2 regions of the Pseudoclavibacter sp. VKM Ac-2867 genome follow, and region 1 is predicted to be linked to the other one. Evidence: predicted binding sites of a transcription regulator. Region 1 holds the regulator's gene; the other holds the start of a gene.

Region 1 (7,601 bases):
CCTGGCCGAGCACGTCCGTGGGCGTCTCCTCGCCACGGTCGATGAGCCGCTGGGAGCGCTCGACCTGGGCTGGCTCGAGGTCGACGCCGCTGCGCGCCATCGCAGTGATCTCGCGCAGGAGCGCCTCGGCCGCGACGACGTCGTCTCGCTCGCCGCTGAAGGTGATCTCGTTGCCGCGCGCGAGCACGCGCACGCGAGGGTGCTCGCGCTCCACGGATTTGAGCAGCCGGTCGCCGGGCCCGAGGAGCCGGACCATGGCGACGCCTTCGACCGTGGTGGTCTGCTCGACGAAATCTGTCCAGGTACCGGGCTCCCCGGGACCGTGGGACGGTGAACTGTCTTGACTAGGCAAGGGATCCTTCCGAGAGTCCTCCACCGAGGACGTGTGCGTGAACGTGGAAGACGGTCTGGCCTGCTGCCGCCCCCGAGTTGAAGATGAGCCGGAATTCGCTGTCGGTGTGCTGATCGGCGAGTCCCTGGGCCACCGCGATGACCTCGGCGAGCAGCTCCGGGTCGCCAGCCGCGAGCTGGGCGACGTTCGCGTACTCCTGGGTCTTGGGCACCACGAGGAGATGCACGGGCGCCTTCGGGCTGATGTCCTTGAAGGCGATGACCCGCTCGGACTCGAACACGATGTCGGCTGGGATCTCGCGGTTGATAATGCGCGTGAAGATGGACGGCTCTGAACTCGACATGAGACCAGCCTACGACTCGGCACTCGCGCGGGACCGAGAGTCCCACGTACCGCTCAGCGCCAGGATCGCCGCGATCGCGGCGGGAGCCGCGCTCGAGGTTCGGAGAACCCCCGCGCCGAGGTGCACGCGCCTGGCACCGGCCGCCTCGAAGGCCTCGAATTCACTCTGGTCGATGCCGCCCTCTGGCCCGACGACGAGCGTCAGTCCGGAAGCGCCTGCCGGGACCTGCTCGATGAGGGCCTGGCGCAGCGAGGTGTCGCCGAGCGGGTCGAGGACCAGCATCGGCGCGTGACCGGCGAGCGATGCGACCTCACCCGTCGAGTGCAGCGGAGCCACATCCGGGACCCACGCGGCGAGGCTCTGCTTGCTGGCTTCCCTGGCGATGGATGACCACCGCTCGCGGCCCTTCTCGGCCTTCTGGTCCCAGCGGCTCACGCTGCGCTTCGCCTGCCACGGCACGAACGCCGCCGCTCCGAGCTCCGTCGCGACCTGCACGGCGAGGTCGTCTCGGCCGCCCTTCGCCAGCGCCTGGACAACCGTGACGCGCGGAGCCGACTGCGCCACTCGTCTCGCGGCGACGACTGTGACGAGTGCGCGGTCGCGCTCAGTCAGAGCGAGCTCGCCGTCGACGATGAGGCCGCGCCCGTCGCCGAGGTGCACACGTTCGCCCACGCGCATCCGCGCGACCGCCATGTGCTTGGCCTCCGCGCCGCGCACCTCGACGACGTCACCGACGCGCAGCGCCTCGTCGAGATCCTCGACGAGGTAGAGCCACGCCACGTCAGCGACCGAATCGGTCGCGAAGCTTCGAGAACATCCCCTGCTTCTCCCGCGCGAGGCGAGGGGCCTCGTGGCGATGACGGGCAGCGAACTCCTCGATCAGCTTGCGTGACTTGCCGTCGAGCTTCGCCGGAGTCACGACCTGTACGGCGATGTCGAGATCGCCGCGATGCGTCGAGCGGAGCCGCGTGATGCCCCGACCTCGAACGGTCAGCACCTCGCCCGACTGCACGCCCGCGGGGATCTGCAGGTCGACGTCGCCGTCGAGCGCACCGACCGTGGTCGAGGTGCCCAGGATGGCGTCGGCCATCGATACCTCCACGACGCACTGGAGGTCATCGCCGTCTCGCGAGAAGACCTCGTGCGGGCGCACGCGGATCTCGAGGTAGAGGTCACCGTTCGCTCCCCCGGCGGGCCCGGCCTCGCCCCGACCGGGAAGGTGGATGCGCAGCCCGGAGTCCACTCCGGACGGGATGTCGACCGGGATGCTCACGTTCGATCGAACACGCCCCTGGCCGTGGCACGTGTCGCACGGGTGCTCGATGACCGTGCCGTAGCCGCGGCACTGCGCGCACGGCTGGTTCGTGACGACCATGCCGAGGATCGAGCGCACCTGTCGCTGCACGGACCCGGCCCCACCGCATGCCGAGCACGTCGTGGGCGAGGTGCCGGGCGCACAGCAGGTGCCCTGGCAGTTCTCGCAGGCGATCGCCGTCGTGACCTCGAGGTCCCGGTGCGTGCCGAACATGACCTCGTCGAGGTCGAGTTCGACGCGCACGAGGGCGTCCTGGCCGCGTTCCGCACGCGAGCGAGGCCCGCGGGAGCCCTGCTGGCCGAAGAAGGTCTCGAAGATGTCGCCGAAGCCACCGAAGGACTGCCCATCTGGGCCGCCCTGGTCGTACTGCCGGCGCCGCTCGGGGTCGATGAGCGTGTCATAGGCGTGCGTGACGGACTTGAAGCGCTCCGCGGCATCTTCGGACGGGTTGACGTCCGGGTGCAGCTGGCGTGCCAGCTTGCGGTAGGCCTTCTTGATCTCGTCCTGGGACGCCTCACGGCTCACGCCGAGCACGTCGTAGTGGTCTGCCAAGAGTGGCGACTCCTTCTTTGCATCTGTGTGTGTCACGCCTGCGTTGTCAGGCGCCGGGTGCATCCGCCGAGTGATCTGGCGGTGTCGGTCAGTCGTCCGAGTGCTGCTCGTCGAGCACCCGTGACAGGTAACTCGCAACCACTCGAACGGCCTGGATATTCCTCGGGTAGTCCATTCTCGTCGGCCCGACGACGCCGAGACGCGCGTCGCTGCCAGAGCTGCGGTAGCCGCTCGTCAAGATAGCCGTCTCGCCGAGGCCCAGGTCGACATTCTCCTGGCCGATGCTGACCGAGTAGGCCTCGGGGCTGGAGTGGAGCTCGTCGAGCAGCCGCAGGAGGACCACCTGCTCCTCGATGGCCTCGAGGACGGGCAGGATGCTCGACGGGAAGTCGCGTTCGGTCCGAGCGAGGTTCGCGGTGCCCGCCATGACGAGGCGCTCCTGACGGTGCGCCAGGACGAGCTCAAGCAGGTTGGCGACGACGGGAGCGAAGAGCTCCGCGTCTCGCTCCCCCATGATGCCGCTGACATCCCTGAGCTCCGCTGAAGCGCGCGCGACCGTCTTCCCGACGAGGCGGCCGGCCAGCCGATCGCGGAGCACGTGCAGCTGCTCGACGCTCACTTCGGCGCGCAGATGTCCAATGCGCTGCTCGACGCGGCCCGAGTCGGTGATGAGGACGGTGAGGACGCGCATGCTCGACAGCAGGACGAACTCGACATGCTGGATGGCGGCGTTCGCGAGCGAGGGGTACTGCGCGATCGCGACGGAGTTGGTGAGCTGCGCCAGCAGTCGCACCGAACGTCCGAGCACCTCGTCGACGTCTTCGCTGCCCTCGATGAAGGTCTCGATCGCCCGACGCTGCGCTCCGGAGAGCGGCCTGAACTCGGCGAGCCGGTCGACGAACAGTCGGTAGCCCTTGTCAGTCGGGATGCGCCCGGAGGACGTGTGCGGGGCCACGATGAGCTCGGCGTCTTCGAGCTGCGCCATGTCGTTGCGGATGGTCGCCGCGGAGACGCCGAAATCATGACGGTCTGCGATCGACTTGGAGCCCACCGGCTCACGACTCGTGACGTAGTCGGTGACGATGACGCGGAGCACCTGCATGCTTCTGTCTGAAACCACGATGCTCCTCCCTCGACGAGCTGCTGCGAGCCGGACTGGCACTCTGAACCTGAGACTGCCAATCCTACCGCTTTCCGCTCGTGCCACCAGCAGGATGCCAGGCCCTCGCAGGGCGCGCGCAGTAGCGTGAGCGAAACCGACGAGAGGAACCCCGTGTCAGATCAGAACGCACCGACCCCGCCGCCAGGACACCAGGATCTGCCTCAACAGCCGCCGTACGACCAGCCGGGACCCTACGGGCAGCAGCCACCGTACGGGCAGCAGGCTCCCAACGGTCAGCAGGTCCCGTACGGACAGCAGGCTCCCTACGGGCACCCACAGGGCGTGCAGTACCAGCAGTCTGGCCCGCAGAATGAGACAGAACCGCCGCTGACACGAGACGGCGACCGCCTCGTCGGGACCTTCGATCACCTGCTCAACATCGTCGCCCCGGCTGTCGGGCCGCTCATTCTCTGGCTTGTCACACGGCGGAGGGGACCTCTTGCCGACAGCGAGGGCCGCGAGGCGCTCAACTTCGGCATCACAGCTGCGATCGTGTACGTCGGCATCGGCGTCATCTCGCTGCTGTCGCTGATCGGCGGTCCGCTGGCGCTGATCGTTCCGCTCCTCTACCCGCTGCTCTGGGTTGCCGTCGTCGTCTACGCCATTCTCGGCGCGGTCCAGGCGAACAAGGGACTCCCCTACCGGTACCCGGTCACCTTCCGGTTCGTGAGCTGAGCCGGCTCAGGCGGCGATTCGGCGGACGATCGCGTCTGCCATGAGCCGCCCGCGGAGCGTCGGGACGAGCCGGCCCTTCAACGCGGCCCTCCCGTCGACGAGCGACTCGGCGATGAGCTCGGCGACGACACTGGAGTCATCCAGCTCGGAGATCGCGAGGCCCTCCCGCAGACGTGAGCCGAGCATGATCCGCTCGAAGCGCTTCGTCTCCTCGTCAAGCACTTCTCGCCCCATGGCCGGCGTGATGCCCTCGGCCAGCCTCGATGCGTAGGCGCTCGGATGCTTGGCGTTCCACCAGCGCACGCCGCCCACGTGGCTGTGCGCGCCGGGGCCGAAGCCCCACCAGTCCGCGTCTCGCCAGTAGGAGAGGTTGTGGCGAGAAGCGTGCTTGCCGTCGAGCGACCAGTTGCTGACCTCGTACCACTCGAACCCGGCCGCTGACAGTCGCTCCTCTGCGAGCTCGTACATGTCGGCCTGCAGGTCGTCGTCAACGGCGGGCACCTCCCCGCGGCGGATCTGCCTGGCCAGCTTCGTGCCCTCCTCGATGATGAGCGCATACGCGCTCACATGCAGCGGCTCCTGCGCCAGCGCCATGTCGAGCGATCGGCGCCAGTCGTCGATGGACTCGCCGGGAGTGCCGTAGATCAGGTCGAGGCTCGGCTCGAGCCCGACTCGCTTCGCCGCGGCGACCACGATCGGGATGCGCGCCGGATCGTGAGTGCGCTCGAGAACGCTGAGGACGTGCGGGACCGCGGACTGCATCCCGAAGCTGACTCGGGTCACTCCCGCAGCCCGTAGCTCGGCGAGCTCACGCTCGCCAACCGAGTCGGGGTTCGCCTCGACGGTGACCTCCGCGTCGGAAGCGAGGCCCCAGCGACTGCGCACTCCCTCGAGCATCCCTGCAAGGTCGCTGACGGGCAGGAGGGTCGGTGTTCCGCCCCCGAAGAAGACGGTGGATACCTCGCGAGGGGCACCGCTCAGCACCCGCTCGGCGATGACCATCTCCTTCTCGACCTCGCCGGCATAGCTGGAGCGCGAGACCCCACCCAGCTCCTCCGCCGTGTAGGTGTTGAAGTCGCAGTAGCCGCACCGCACGCGGCAGAAGGGCACGTGGATGTAGACGCCGAAGTCTCGCGACTCGGCGCCGACCAGGGCCTGCGCGGGGAGCTCTCCGCTCGGCGGCACCGGCTCACCGAGCGGCAGGGCGCTAGGCACCAAGATGGCCGTTCGGCTGGGCCCGGCTCGGGGCGAGGTTCTCGTGATGCACCCGCACAGCCTAGGCGCAATCAGGCGCGCGATCAGCCGAGCACGGCCTCGCGTTGCGCTCGCGCCCAACTGACACGACTACCTTCGAGGTCATGAGCACTCAGGCGACCTCCCCAAAGCACGTTCTCATCTCCGGCGCATCCGGAATGATCGGCCACCGTCTCATCGAGGAACTGCACGCGCACGGCCACCGCGTCACGCGGCTCGTCAGGCGCGACCCGAAGGACGCCAGCGAGTTCCGGTGGAACCCCGCCCAGAGAACCCTGGACGCGCGGGTCCTCGACGGCGTGGATGCGGTTGTGAACCTCTCCGGGTCTCCGCTCAGCAAGCTGCCGTGGACCTACAACGTGAAGAAGGAGATCCTTCGCTCTCGCGTCAACGCGACGCTCACGATCACCGGTGCGATGGCGGCCTCGTCCACACCCCCGGCGCTGCTCATCAACGGTTCGGCGTCGGGCGCGTACGGCGACCGTCCAGGGCAGGTGCTCGACGAGGACTCGGCGCTGCCCGAGACCGACGAGTTCCTTCCTCGTGTCGTCGACCGCTGGGAGCGGGCCGCGCAGACGGCCCCGGAAGGCTCCAGGGTCGTCCTCGCGCGCACCGGTCTCGTCCTGGGGCGCGGCGGAGTCCTGACCGTCCTGAAGACCCTGGCAAGCGTCGGGTTGCTCTCGCAGCTGGGCGACGGCACACAGCACTGGCCGTGGGTGAGCCTGCGCGACGAAGTGCGCGCGCTCCGCTTCCTGCTCGAGTCCGACGACGCGCAGGGGCCATACAACCTGGTCGGGCCCGCGCCCGCGACCGCCGACGAGATCCAACAGCAGCTTGCCGACGAGCTCGGGCGACCTTACAAGCTCAAGGCGCCGTCGACGCTCATCGACCTCACCCTCCAGAAGGCGGGCCGTGAGCTGTTCCTCGCCGACCAGCAGATCCGTCCGAAGCGCCTGCTCGACGCGGGCTTCACCTTCAAGGACCGCACCGCAGGTCAGGCGGTCGAGCTGGCTCTCAAGTCGCCGGAGTTCGAGCCAGAGCCCGGCGCCGGGGTCTGACCCGTCGAGTCGGGTCGCTCACGCCCCGGCGCGAGCGGCCTTCTCGAGGCGGATGCCCTCGCGCAGAGAAGCCCGGGCTCGCTTTCGGTCCCCCGAGGCCGAGTACGCCAGACCGAGGCGCATCCACGTCCTCCAGTCTTCCGGGGCGGCCTCGACCTCAGATTTCCACCTCGGGAAGTCCTCGTCGGCCGCTTCGCGGACGACGCGTCCGCTCGGTCGCTTGGGCAGGTCGTCCTCGGGCAGCTCTCCGGCGTCGGCCATGCGTCCGAGCAGTCGTTCCGTCTGCAGCCCGAAGAGCAGCTCGCGGGCGACGAAGACAACCGCGAGGACCGGGAACACGATGAGTGCGGCACCCATCACCTTGGCGACGATATCGCCCGCGAACAGGGAGACCGCCATGCCCGAGACGAAGACGATGTAGAGCAGGAGGAGCAGGGTCACGGCGGCGACGCCGAGCTTCGTGGCGAGATTGCTCTTCACGAGCGACCCGACAGTCCCGCGAGGCCGAGCACGCCGTCGAGCCCGACTGTCGTGCCCCGCGTCTCGACGGCATGCGTGATGGCGAGCCTGATGCCCTGCACATAGGCCTCCTGCGAGATCGTCTCGTGGCGAATCGTCAGCACCTCACCCTCTCCCCCGAAGATCACCTGCTGATCTGCCACGACTCCGCGCAGCCGCAGACTGTGGACGGGCACGCCCGAGACGAGCAGTCCCCGAGCGTCCTGCTCGCTGTTCGGAGCGGCAAGCGGCCGTTCCCTCGAGGCCGCGATGCGCTCCGCGGTCCGCACGGCGGTCCCTGACGGCGAATCCACCTTCTTGTCGTGGTGCGCTTCGACGATCTCGATCGATTCGAAGAAGCGCCCTGCGACGCTCGCAAGCGCGGTGCCGAG
Region 2 (7,601 bases), on a different contig from region 1:
ATCTCGGCGCGGATCTGTGCAACGCGGCCGGCGATCTGCTCGGGCGAGCCAGCGCCCTCGACGATCGTCGTCTCGTCCTTCGTCACGACGACCTTGCGGGCCGTGCCGAGGAGGTCGAGCGTCGTGTTCTCGAGCTTGAGGCCGACTTCCTCGCTGATGACCTGTCCACCGGTGAGGATGGCGATGTCCTGCAGCTGGGCCTTGCGGCGGTCGCCGAAGCCGGGAGCCTTGACGGCAACCGACTTGAAGATGCCGCGGACCTTGTTGACGATGAGCGTCGCGAGAGCTTCGCCCTCGACGTCCTCGGCGATGATGAGGAGCTGCTTGCCGGCCTGGATGACCTTGTCGACAACAGGAAGGAGGTCCTTGATGTTGGAGATCTTGCCGTTGACGATCAGGATGTAGGCGTCCTCGAAGACGGCTTCCTGGCGCTCGGGGTCGGTCACGAAGTACTGCGAGAGGTAGCCCTTGTCGAAGCGCATGCCCTCGGTCAGCTCGAGCGTGGTGCCGAACGTGTTCGACTCCTCGACGGTGACGACGCCTTCCTTGCCGACCTTGTCGATCGCCTCGGCGATGATCTCGCCGATCTGGGCGTCAGCAGCCGAGATCGATGCGGTGGCAGCGATCTGCTCCTTGGTCTCGACCTCCTTGGCGGATGCGAGCAGCTCGGCGACGACGGCCTCGACAGCCTTCTCGATGCCGCGCTTGAGCGAGATCGGGTCTGCTCCTGCTGCGACGTTGCGGAGGCCCTCGCGGACGAGCGCCTGAGCGAGGACGGTGGCCGTCGTCGTGCCGTCACCGGCGACGTCGTCGGTCTTCTTCGCGACCTCCTTGACGAGCTCGGCACCGATCTTCTCGAACGGGTCGTCCAGCTCGATCTCCTTGGCGATGGACACGCCGTCGTTCGTGATCGTGGGCGCGCCCCACTTCTTCTCGAGCACGACATTGCGGCCGCGTGGGCCGAGCGTGACCTTCACCGCGTCGGCGAGCGTGTTCAGTCCACGCTCAAGCCCGCGACGGGCCTCTTCGTCAAAAGCAATGATCTTCGACATATGTGTACTGCGTCCTTTCCGGACGTGGTTCGTGAGGTTCGTGGTTGGCACTCGAACGAGGCGAGTGCAAGTCCATATTGGCACTCGGCCCTGTCGAGTGCAAGCCGCCCCGACGCCTTCTCGCTGCGGGCGAACGAGGACGGGAGATCCCGTGCCTGGCACGGAAAACGGCGCCGACCCCCAGAGGGGGTCGACGCCGCTTGTCGTCGAGGATCAGAGTGCGCGGACGGACTCCGCCTGGGGGCCCTTGTCGCCGGCCCCGATCTCGAATTCGACCTTCTGTCCCTCTTCGAGAACGCGGTAGCCCTGCATCTCGATGGCCTTGTAGTGCACGAACACATCCTGTGCAGCAGCGCCGTCGAGCGCGTCCACAGTGATGAAGCCGTAGCCCTTGTCAGCGTTGAACCACTTCACGGTTCCGTTCGCCATGTTTGTCTCCATTGCTCAGTAGTACTCGCCAGCGCCAGCCGGCGGAGCCCTGCATGCGTGCGAGGGGGACGAACGATGGTGCCCAGGACTCGAGCAAGATACTAGGTCGCGACCTGTTGAGCGTGGAAGCCGAAAACCGTGATCACGTCACCTGGCGACGTTTTGTTTCCAGATGTTCACATTCGTGGAACACAAGGCGCGCATTCCCCGGTGAAAGCCCGGGGCTTTTGCCCTACCCGGCGAGGTCGAGCCCGACGATGACCACGATCGTGCCAGCGGCAGCGACGTTCGGATCCAGCACCGCGGTGCCCCCGCCGAGCGACTGCACGAGCGCCAGGGCAGCAGCCTCCTGAGCGGGGTCATTGTAGGAGACGGTGGTCGTCGCGTAGTCGGAGGTCGGTGCATCCGCCGTCTCCGTCACATTCCAGCCAGCGGCAGCGAGCTCGGTGGTCGTTCCACCGGCGACGCCAGCCAGCTCGGTGCCGTTGAGCACGCGGACGGCGACGTTCGGGTCGAGCTGCGGCACGACCTCGGCCGGCGCTTCCTCGACCGGGGCAGCCTCGGCCGGCGTCTCGCTGGTCTCAGGCTCGGCGGACGGGCTGAACGAGACGGCGCCATTGATGATCTGCATGGCGACCGCCGCGACGGCGACGATGACGACGACGGCCAGCAGGCCCCAGAGCCACGAGGCGAGCTTGGCGAGACGGGTTCGGGGCGCACGATGCGCGCCGCGCCTGTCGAGGCCGGGTGGGATGTCGTCGAAGCGATCCTTGGGGTAATTCACGTGTCTACCGAATCCGTCCTGAGGTGGGAGAGGCGCTGGACATGCGCTGCTCGCGCCGCAGCTGGCGCTCATCCGCCCGCCGCTCGCGCGCACGCCGTAGGCGGCCGACGAGCATCGGCTGATGAGCGAGCGCAGCTGGTGTCTCGATGAGCGTAGCGAGATTTCGGTAGTACTGCGTCGTCGACCAGCCGAAGCGATCCCTGATCGCCGCCGCCTTCGCTGCGTTCTGCCGCGGATTCAGGTCTTCGAAATCCAGCAGGGCGCGCTCGAGGTCGCTGAGCTCCACGTCCCGTTCCATGGAGGAAGTGTACGAGCAAGGCTCACGGACTGGACTCACGCAACGCGCGTATGCTCGTTCCTCCCTGACCGCTCCCAGCGGTCTCGTCGATCTCCAGGAGGCACGGTGTCCTACGCCGTCAACAAGCCCGATTCCGAGTGGCGCGCTGAGCTCACGCCGCAGGAGTACCACGTGCTGCGCGAGGCAGGCACTGAGCGGGCCTACACGGGAGAGCTCCTCGAGGAGGGACGCGCCGGACTGTACACCTGCCGTGCATGCGGCTCCGAGCTCTTCAAAGCCGGAACGAAGTTCGACTCCGGATGCGGGTGGCCGAGCTTCTACGAGTCGGTCCGCCCCGACGCAGTCCAGCTGCTCGAGGACCGCTCGCTCGGCATGGTGCGCACCGAGGTGCGCTGCGCGAACTGCGGGTCCCACCTCGGGCACGTCTTCCCCGACGGCTTCGGCACCCCGACGGGCGACCGCTACTGCATGAACTCGCTCTCGCTCTCCTTCACGCCGGACGACGAGACGCCCTCCGAGTAGGGAGAGCATCACCCGAGTGGCCATGCGGTGCGCACCTCGCGCACCGCATGGCTATGATGGTGCCGCTGCGATTGCAGCAGGCCGACTTAGCTCAGCTGGTAGAGCACCGCTCTTGTAAAGCGGATGTCGCGAGTTCGAACCTCGCAGTCGGCTCCAGAATCCTCACCGCCCCGCGCGAGTCCCTCGTTGCCTCCGTGTTCCGAAAGCGGCCCGAACTATACTCGGCTGGATGCACGAGCACACGACTGCGCAGCGCGCACCGCGCCCTCAGCGCACGACCGCAAGTCGCGGTGTGCTCGGACTGACCATCGGCGCAGGCCTGATCCTCACGCTCATCGCAATCAGGACGTTCACGGCTTCGCTCGACGACGCACCGGCCCTCGGCCCGATCAGCGACTTCGTGACGCTCTCCTTGAGCGTCGTCATCGAGTCCATGCCGTTCATCGTGCTCGGCATTCTGCTCTCGATCGTCGTCCAGCATTGGCTCCCGCCGGGCTTCCTGATGCGCATCCTGCCGCAGAGCCCCTGGCTCCGACGCGCCGTGATCTCCCTGTTCGGCATCGCTCTGCCCGTCTGCGAATGCGGCAACGTGCCCCTCGCCCGCGGCCTCGTGCTCCGAGGCTTCACCCCGGCCGAGTCGATCACGTTCCTGCTCGCGGCGCCCATCCTGAACCCCATCACGATCGTCACGACGTACCAGGCATTCGGCTGGGACCACGGGATCCTGGCGGCCCGTATCATCGGCGGCTTCGTCATCGCCAACGTCATCGGCTTCCTGTTCAGCCGCCACCCGAGACCGCAGGAGCTGCTCACGCCGAGCTTCGCCGCCACCTGCGAGCTGGAAGCGAAGCACGGGCACGGGGGCCGCTCCGGCGTCCGCGACCGCTTGCGGGCGAGCGCGTCGATGTTCGGCGCCGAGACCTCCACGATGCTCCCCGCGCTCTTCATCGGCTCCGCCATCGCGGGCGCCATCCAGGTCGGCGTCTCGCGCGATCTCCTCACGACGCTCGGCGAGCATCCCGTGCTCTCGGTGCTCGTGCTCATGACGCTCGGCTTCGTCATCTCGATCTGCGCGAACGTCGACGCGTTCTTCGCCCTGTCCTTCGTCGGGACGTTCATGCCCGGCGGGATCGTGGCCTTCCTCGTGATGGGGCCCATGATCGACGTCAAGATGCTCGCGCTCATGCGCACGACCTACACGAGCGCGGTCCTCGCGCGCATCACCCTCATCGTCGCGCTGTCGGCCTTCACCCTCGGACTCGGAGTGAACCTCATTGCTTGAACGACTGCTCTCCAGATGGCGCGGGGTCGCGCTCACGCTCTTCACCGTCGTCGCGACGGTCTGGCTCTCCATGACGGGCGGGCTCTCGCTCTACATCCACCCCCGCTACTTCCTGTTCACCTCGATCATGGCCGTCATCGGCGGCATCCTCGCGATCGCGGCCATCGCCGTCACGCCGGGTCGCGACGACCACGACCACGACCACTCGCATGAGTCGGATGCCCTCGGCACGTCGACCACACGGAGAGGCAACCGCCGCCCGCGGCTCGGCGCACGTCAGCGCATCGCCGTGATCGCCTCGACGACCGTCACGCTCGTCGTCGTCGCGACGGCGTTCGTTGCGCTCATCATCGCGCCGCCGGTGACGCTCAGCTCCGCAGCGGTCGAGAACCGCTCCCTCAACGCCAACGCGCAGACCGTGGACTCCCCGATCTCGGAGGGCGAGACGCTCCGGGGCCGCGACACCAGCTCCTTCACCGTCAAGGACTGGGCCGCGATGCTCCGCCAGGGCGACGGAGAGCAGCAGGTGCTCGGCGAGCGCGCGAAGCTCGTCGGTTTCGTGACCGAGGACCCGGACGCACCGGATGCCTTCATCCTGGCGCGCTTCGTCGTGAACTGCTGCGCGATCGACGCAGCCCCGGTCGGTGTCGCCGTGCACCAGCCCGGTTGGCAGGGCACCTACCCCGTCGATTCCTGGGTCGAGGTCGACGGCGCGTTCGTCACGAACCCCAGCGCGTCCAGCGCCGAGCGTGTCGCGCTCATGCCGACGACCATCACCGCGATCGACCAGCCGAGCGATCCCTATGTCTACTGATCTCGCCTCGGGCGGACGCCGCTTCCGGAGGACGTTCATCCTGGCGGTGATCGTGCTCGCCCTGCTCGCCGCTGGGCTCTCCGTCGGCAACATCCTGCAGGGCCCGCGAGTCGCGTCGACGGCGGTCAACGCCATCGGCACGGTCGAGCAGCAGGGCACCCGCCTCGTGCTGACACCCAACCAGCGCCTCCGCGAGATCGACCCCGCGCAGGTCGTCCTCGAGCCAGCCGCCGCCTACAGCCTCACGGAGGAGAACGGCACGATCACGGTGACGTTCGAGCAGCTGCTCGCCTACGACACGAACTACACCCTCACGGTGGCGGATGCCGTGAGTTCCTCGACGGGCGTCGCGTCGACCCTCGAGACCGAGTTCACGACACCGCCCCTCGAGGTGTCGACGCTCGTTCGCGGGGCGATCTCGACCAGCGGGACACTCGAGGACCGCGTCATCGAGACGAACGTCTCCGGCGGGGGTGAGCCGAGCATCCTGTTCAGCGCCCCGCGCATCCAGGAGTACGCCCTCACTGACGCGTTCGTCGCGGTCATCGAACAGGACTCCGCCGGCCTCGGCGCGGTCGGCGTCGCACCTCGCGCTGAGCCCGGGCCGGCTGTCCCGCTGAACGTGGACGCGACTGGGAGCTTCTCGAGCCTCGCCGCCGACGCGGCGAGCGGCCTCATCGGCTTCGTCATCGACGGTGTGCACGCTGACGGGCAGACCGAGCTGGTGCGCTCGCTGTTCGTCTTCGACACGAGCGACACGTCGTTCCGGCCCACGCAGGTGGCCGGAACGGACGGCACCCCGCTGATGGTCTCGACGTGGGCGTTCGCGCCGCGCACGGGGGCCCTCATCGCGCAGACCCTCGACGAGCAGCTGTACCTCGTGAACGTGCTCGCCGGCACTCCAGCCGAGCCGATCGGCCAGGCGCAGCACTTCCATGGCTTCGTTCCCGGCACGGCCACCGCGGTAACCTCGGGTGTCGGCGGCTACACCCTCTTCGATCTGAGCTCGGGGACCGCCGAGCAGCTCACCCCAGCGCCGATGACGCTCAGCGAGACGCAGTACCTCACGCAGACGAGCGTGCTCGACCCGGAGGGAACCCAGATCTCGGCGGTCGCGGATGCGGCTGCCGGGCTCGCCGACGTCACTGTCGAGTTCGCCGACGGCGACGGCCAGCGGACGCTCTTCGATCCGGGCGACAGCGGCGAGTGGCTGCGCGACATCTGCGTCTCCCCCAACGGCCAGTACCTCGCCGTCGAGACTGGCCTCGGCGCGCAGGGGCCGGACGGCTACGCTGTGCTTCCCGGCATGAAGCAGTCGACGACCACCGTCATCGACATCGCCACGGGCGAGGAGCTGCGCCGTCTCACCGGCTTCCTGACCTCCTGGTGCCGCTGACCCACCTCCACGACGATGGGCCTCAGACACGACATGGGCCCGAGATACGACGATGGGCCCCACCCGCAGGTGAGGCCCATCTGATCGCAGTGAGGCGCCTACTTGGCGGCGCGCTTGGCAGCCCGCAGCTTCGAGACCTCGTACATCGTGATGCTCGTCGCGATGCCCGCGTTGAGCGATTCCGTCGCCCCGTCGATCGGGATGGAGACGATTGCGTCGCAGTGCTCGGTGACGAGCCTCGAGAGGCCCTTGCCCTCGCTGCCGACGACGACGAGGAGCGGAGAGGTCGCGAGCTCGAGCGACGGCAGCGAGACGTCGCCGTCGCCGTCGAGGCCGATGACGAAGACGCCGGCCTTCTTGTACGCCTTGATGGTCGCCGTCAGGTTCGAGGCCATGGAGACGGGCAGACGCGCTGCGGCGCCGGCAGAGGTCTTCCACGCGGAAGCCGTCATGCCGACCGAGCGTCGCTGCGGCACGATGATGCCATCGCCGCCGAACGCCGCCACGGAACGCACGATGGCGCCGAGGTTGCGAGGGTCCGTGATGCCGTCGAGCGCGACGAACAGCGGGTTCCGGCGACGCTGGATGGCGCGGTCGAGCTCCTCCATCGGGTCGGCGTACGTGTACGCCGGCACCTTGATGATGACGCCCTGGTGGACCGCGTCGCGGCCCGCCATGCGGTCGAGCTCGGGACGCATGACCTCGAGGATCGGGATCTTGCGCTCGGTGGCGATCTTGAAGATCTCCTTGACGCGCTCATCCATCTCACCGCGCGCGGCGACGTAGAGCGTCGTCGCGGGGATGCCGGCGCGCAGCGCTTCGACCACCGAGTTGCGGCCAGTCACGAGCTCCGTGCTGTCGTCGGTCCGCGCCCGGCGAGGGGCACCGCCCTCGCGCTGCGCGGGACGCGGCTTGGAGCCACCTCGGGCGGCTTCCAGGCGTTCCTTCGCGGCCTTGCGCTTGCCGGCCACGTGCCAGGAACGGTCCTCGGCGCGCGGCGTGTTGCCGCGGCCTTCGAGGGACT

What was found. The regulator HrcA, encoded in region 1, represses chaperone genes, less so after heat shock. The targets are predictions, from matches to a motif close to TTNGCACTCGNNNNNNNCGAGTGCNAA.
Region 2: groL (chaperonin GroEL) is a predicted target of HrcA. The motif match lies at 1,097-1,123, and genes of this name have one in related genera.

What each region holds. Positions count from the first base shown of each region.
Region 1 covers NZ_JADKSL010000003.1:100,414-108,014, reverse strand. Annotated here, with positions in the region: gene ITJ67_RS04865 (PhoH family protein) at 1-256, opposite strand, end outside; gene ITJ67_RS04860 (histidine triad nucleotide-binding protein) at 345-695, opposite strand; gene ITJ67_RS04855 (16S rRNA (uracil(1498)-N(3))-methyltransferase) at 705-1,475, opposite strand; gene dnaJ (molecular chaperone DnaJ) at 1,477-2,562, opposite strand; gene hrcA (heat-inducible transcriptional repressor HrcA) at 2,651-3,682, opposite strand; gene ITJ67_RS20195 (DUF4870 domain-containing protein) at 3,836-4,399, shown strand; gene hemW (radical SAM family heme chaperone HemW) at 4,406-5,614, opposite strand; gene ITJ67_RS04830 (TIGR01777 family oxidoreductase) at 5,758-6,711, shown strand; gene ITJ67_RS04825 (hypothetical protein) at 6,730-7,191, opposite strand; gene dapB (4-hydroxy-tetrahydrodipicolinate reductase) at 7,188-7,601, opposite strand, start outside.
Region 2 covers NZ_JADKSL010000034.1:5,923-13,523, reverse strand. Annotated here, with positions in the region: gene groL (chaperonin GroEL) at 1-1,052, opposite strand, end outside; gene ITJ67_RS19045 (cold-shock protein) at 1,266-1,481, opposite strand; gene ITJ67_RS19040 (LytR C-terminal domain-containing protein) at 1,714-2,265, opposite strand; gene ITJ67_RS19035 (DUF3263 domain-containing protein) at 2,270-2,563, opposite strand; gene msrB (peptide-methionine (R)-S-oxide reductase MsrB) at 2,669-3,085, shown strand; tRNA gene ITJ67_RS19025 (tRNA-Thr) at 3,166-3,241, shown strand; gene ITJ67_RS19020 (permease) at 3,315-4,367, shown strand; gene ITJ67_RS19015 (TIGR03943 family putative permease subunit) at 4,360-5,181, shown strand; gene ITJ67_RS19010 (hypothetical protein) at 5,171-6,577, shown strand; gene rlmB (23S rRNA (guanosine(2251)-2'-O)-methyltransferase RlmB) at 6,676-7,601, opposite strand, start outside.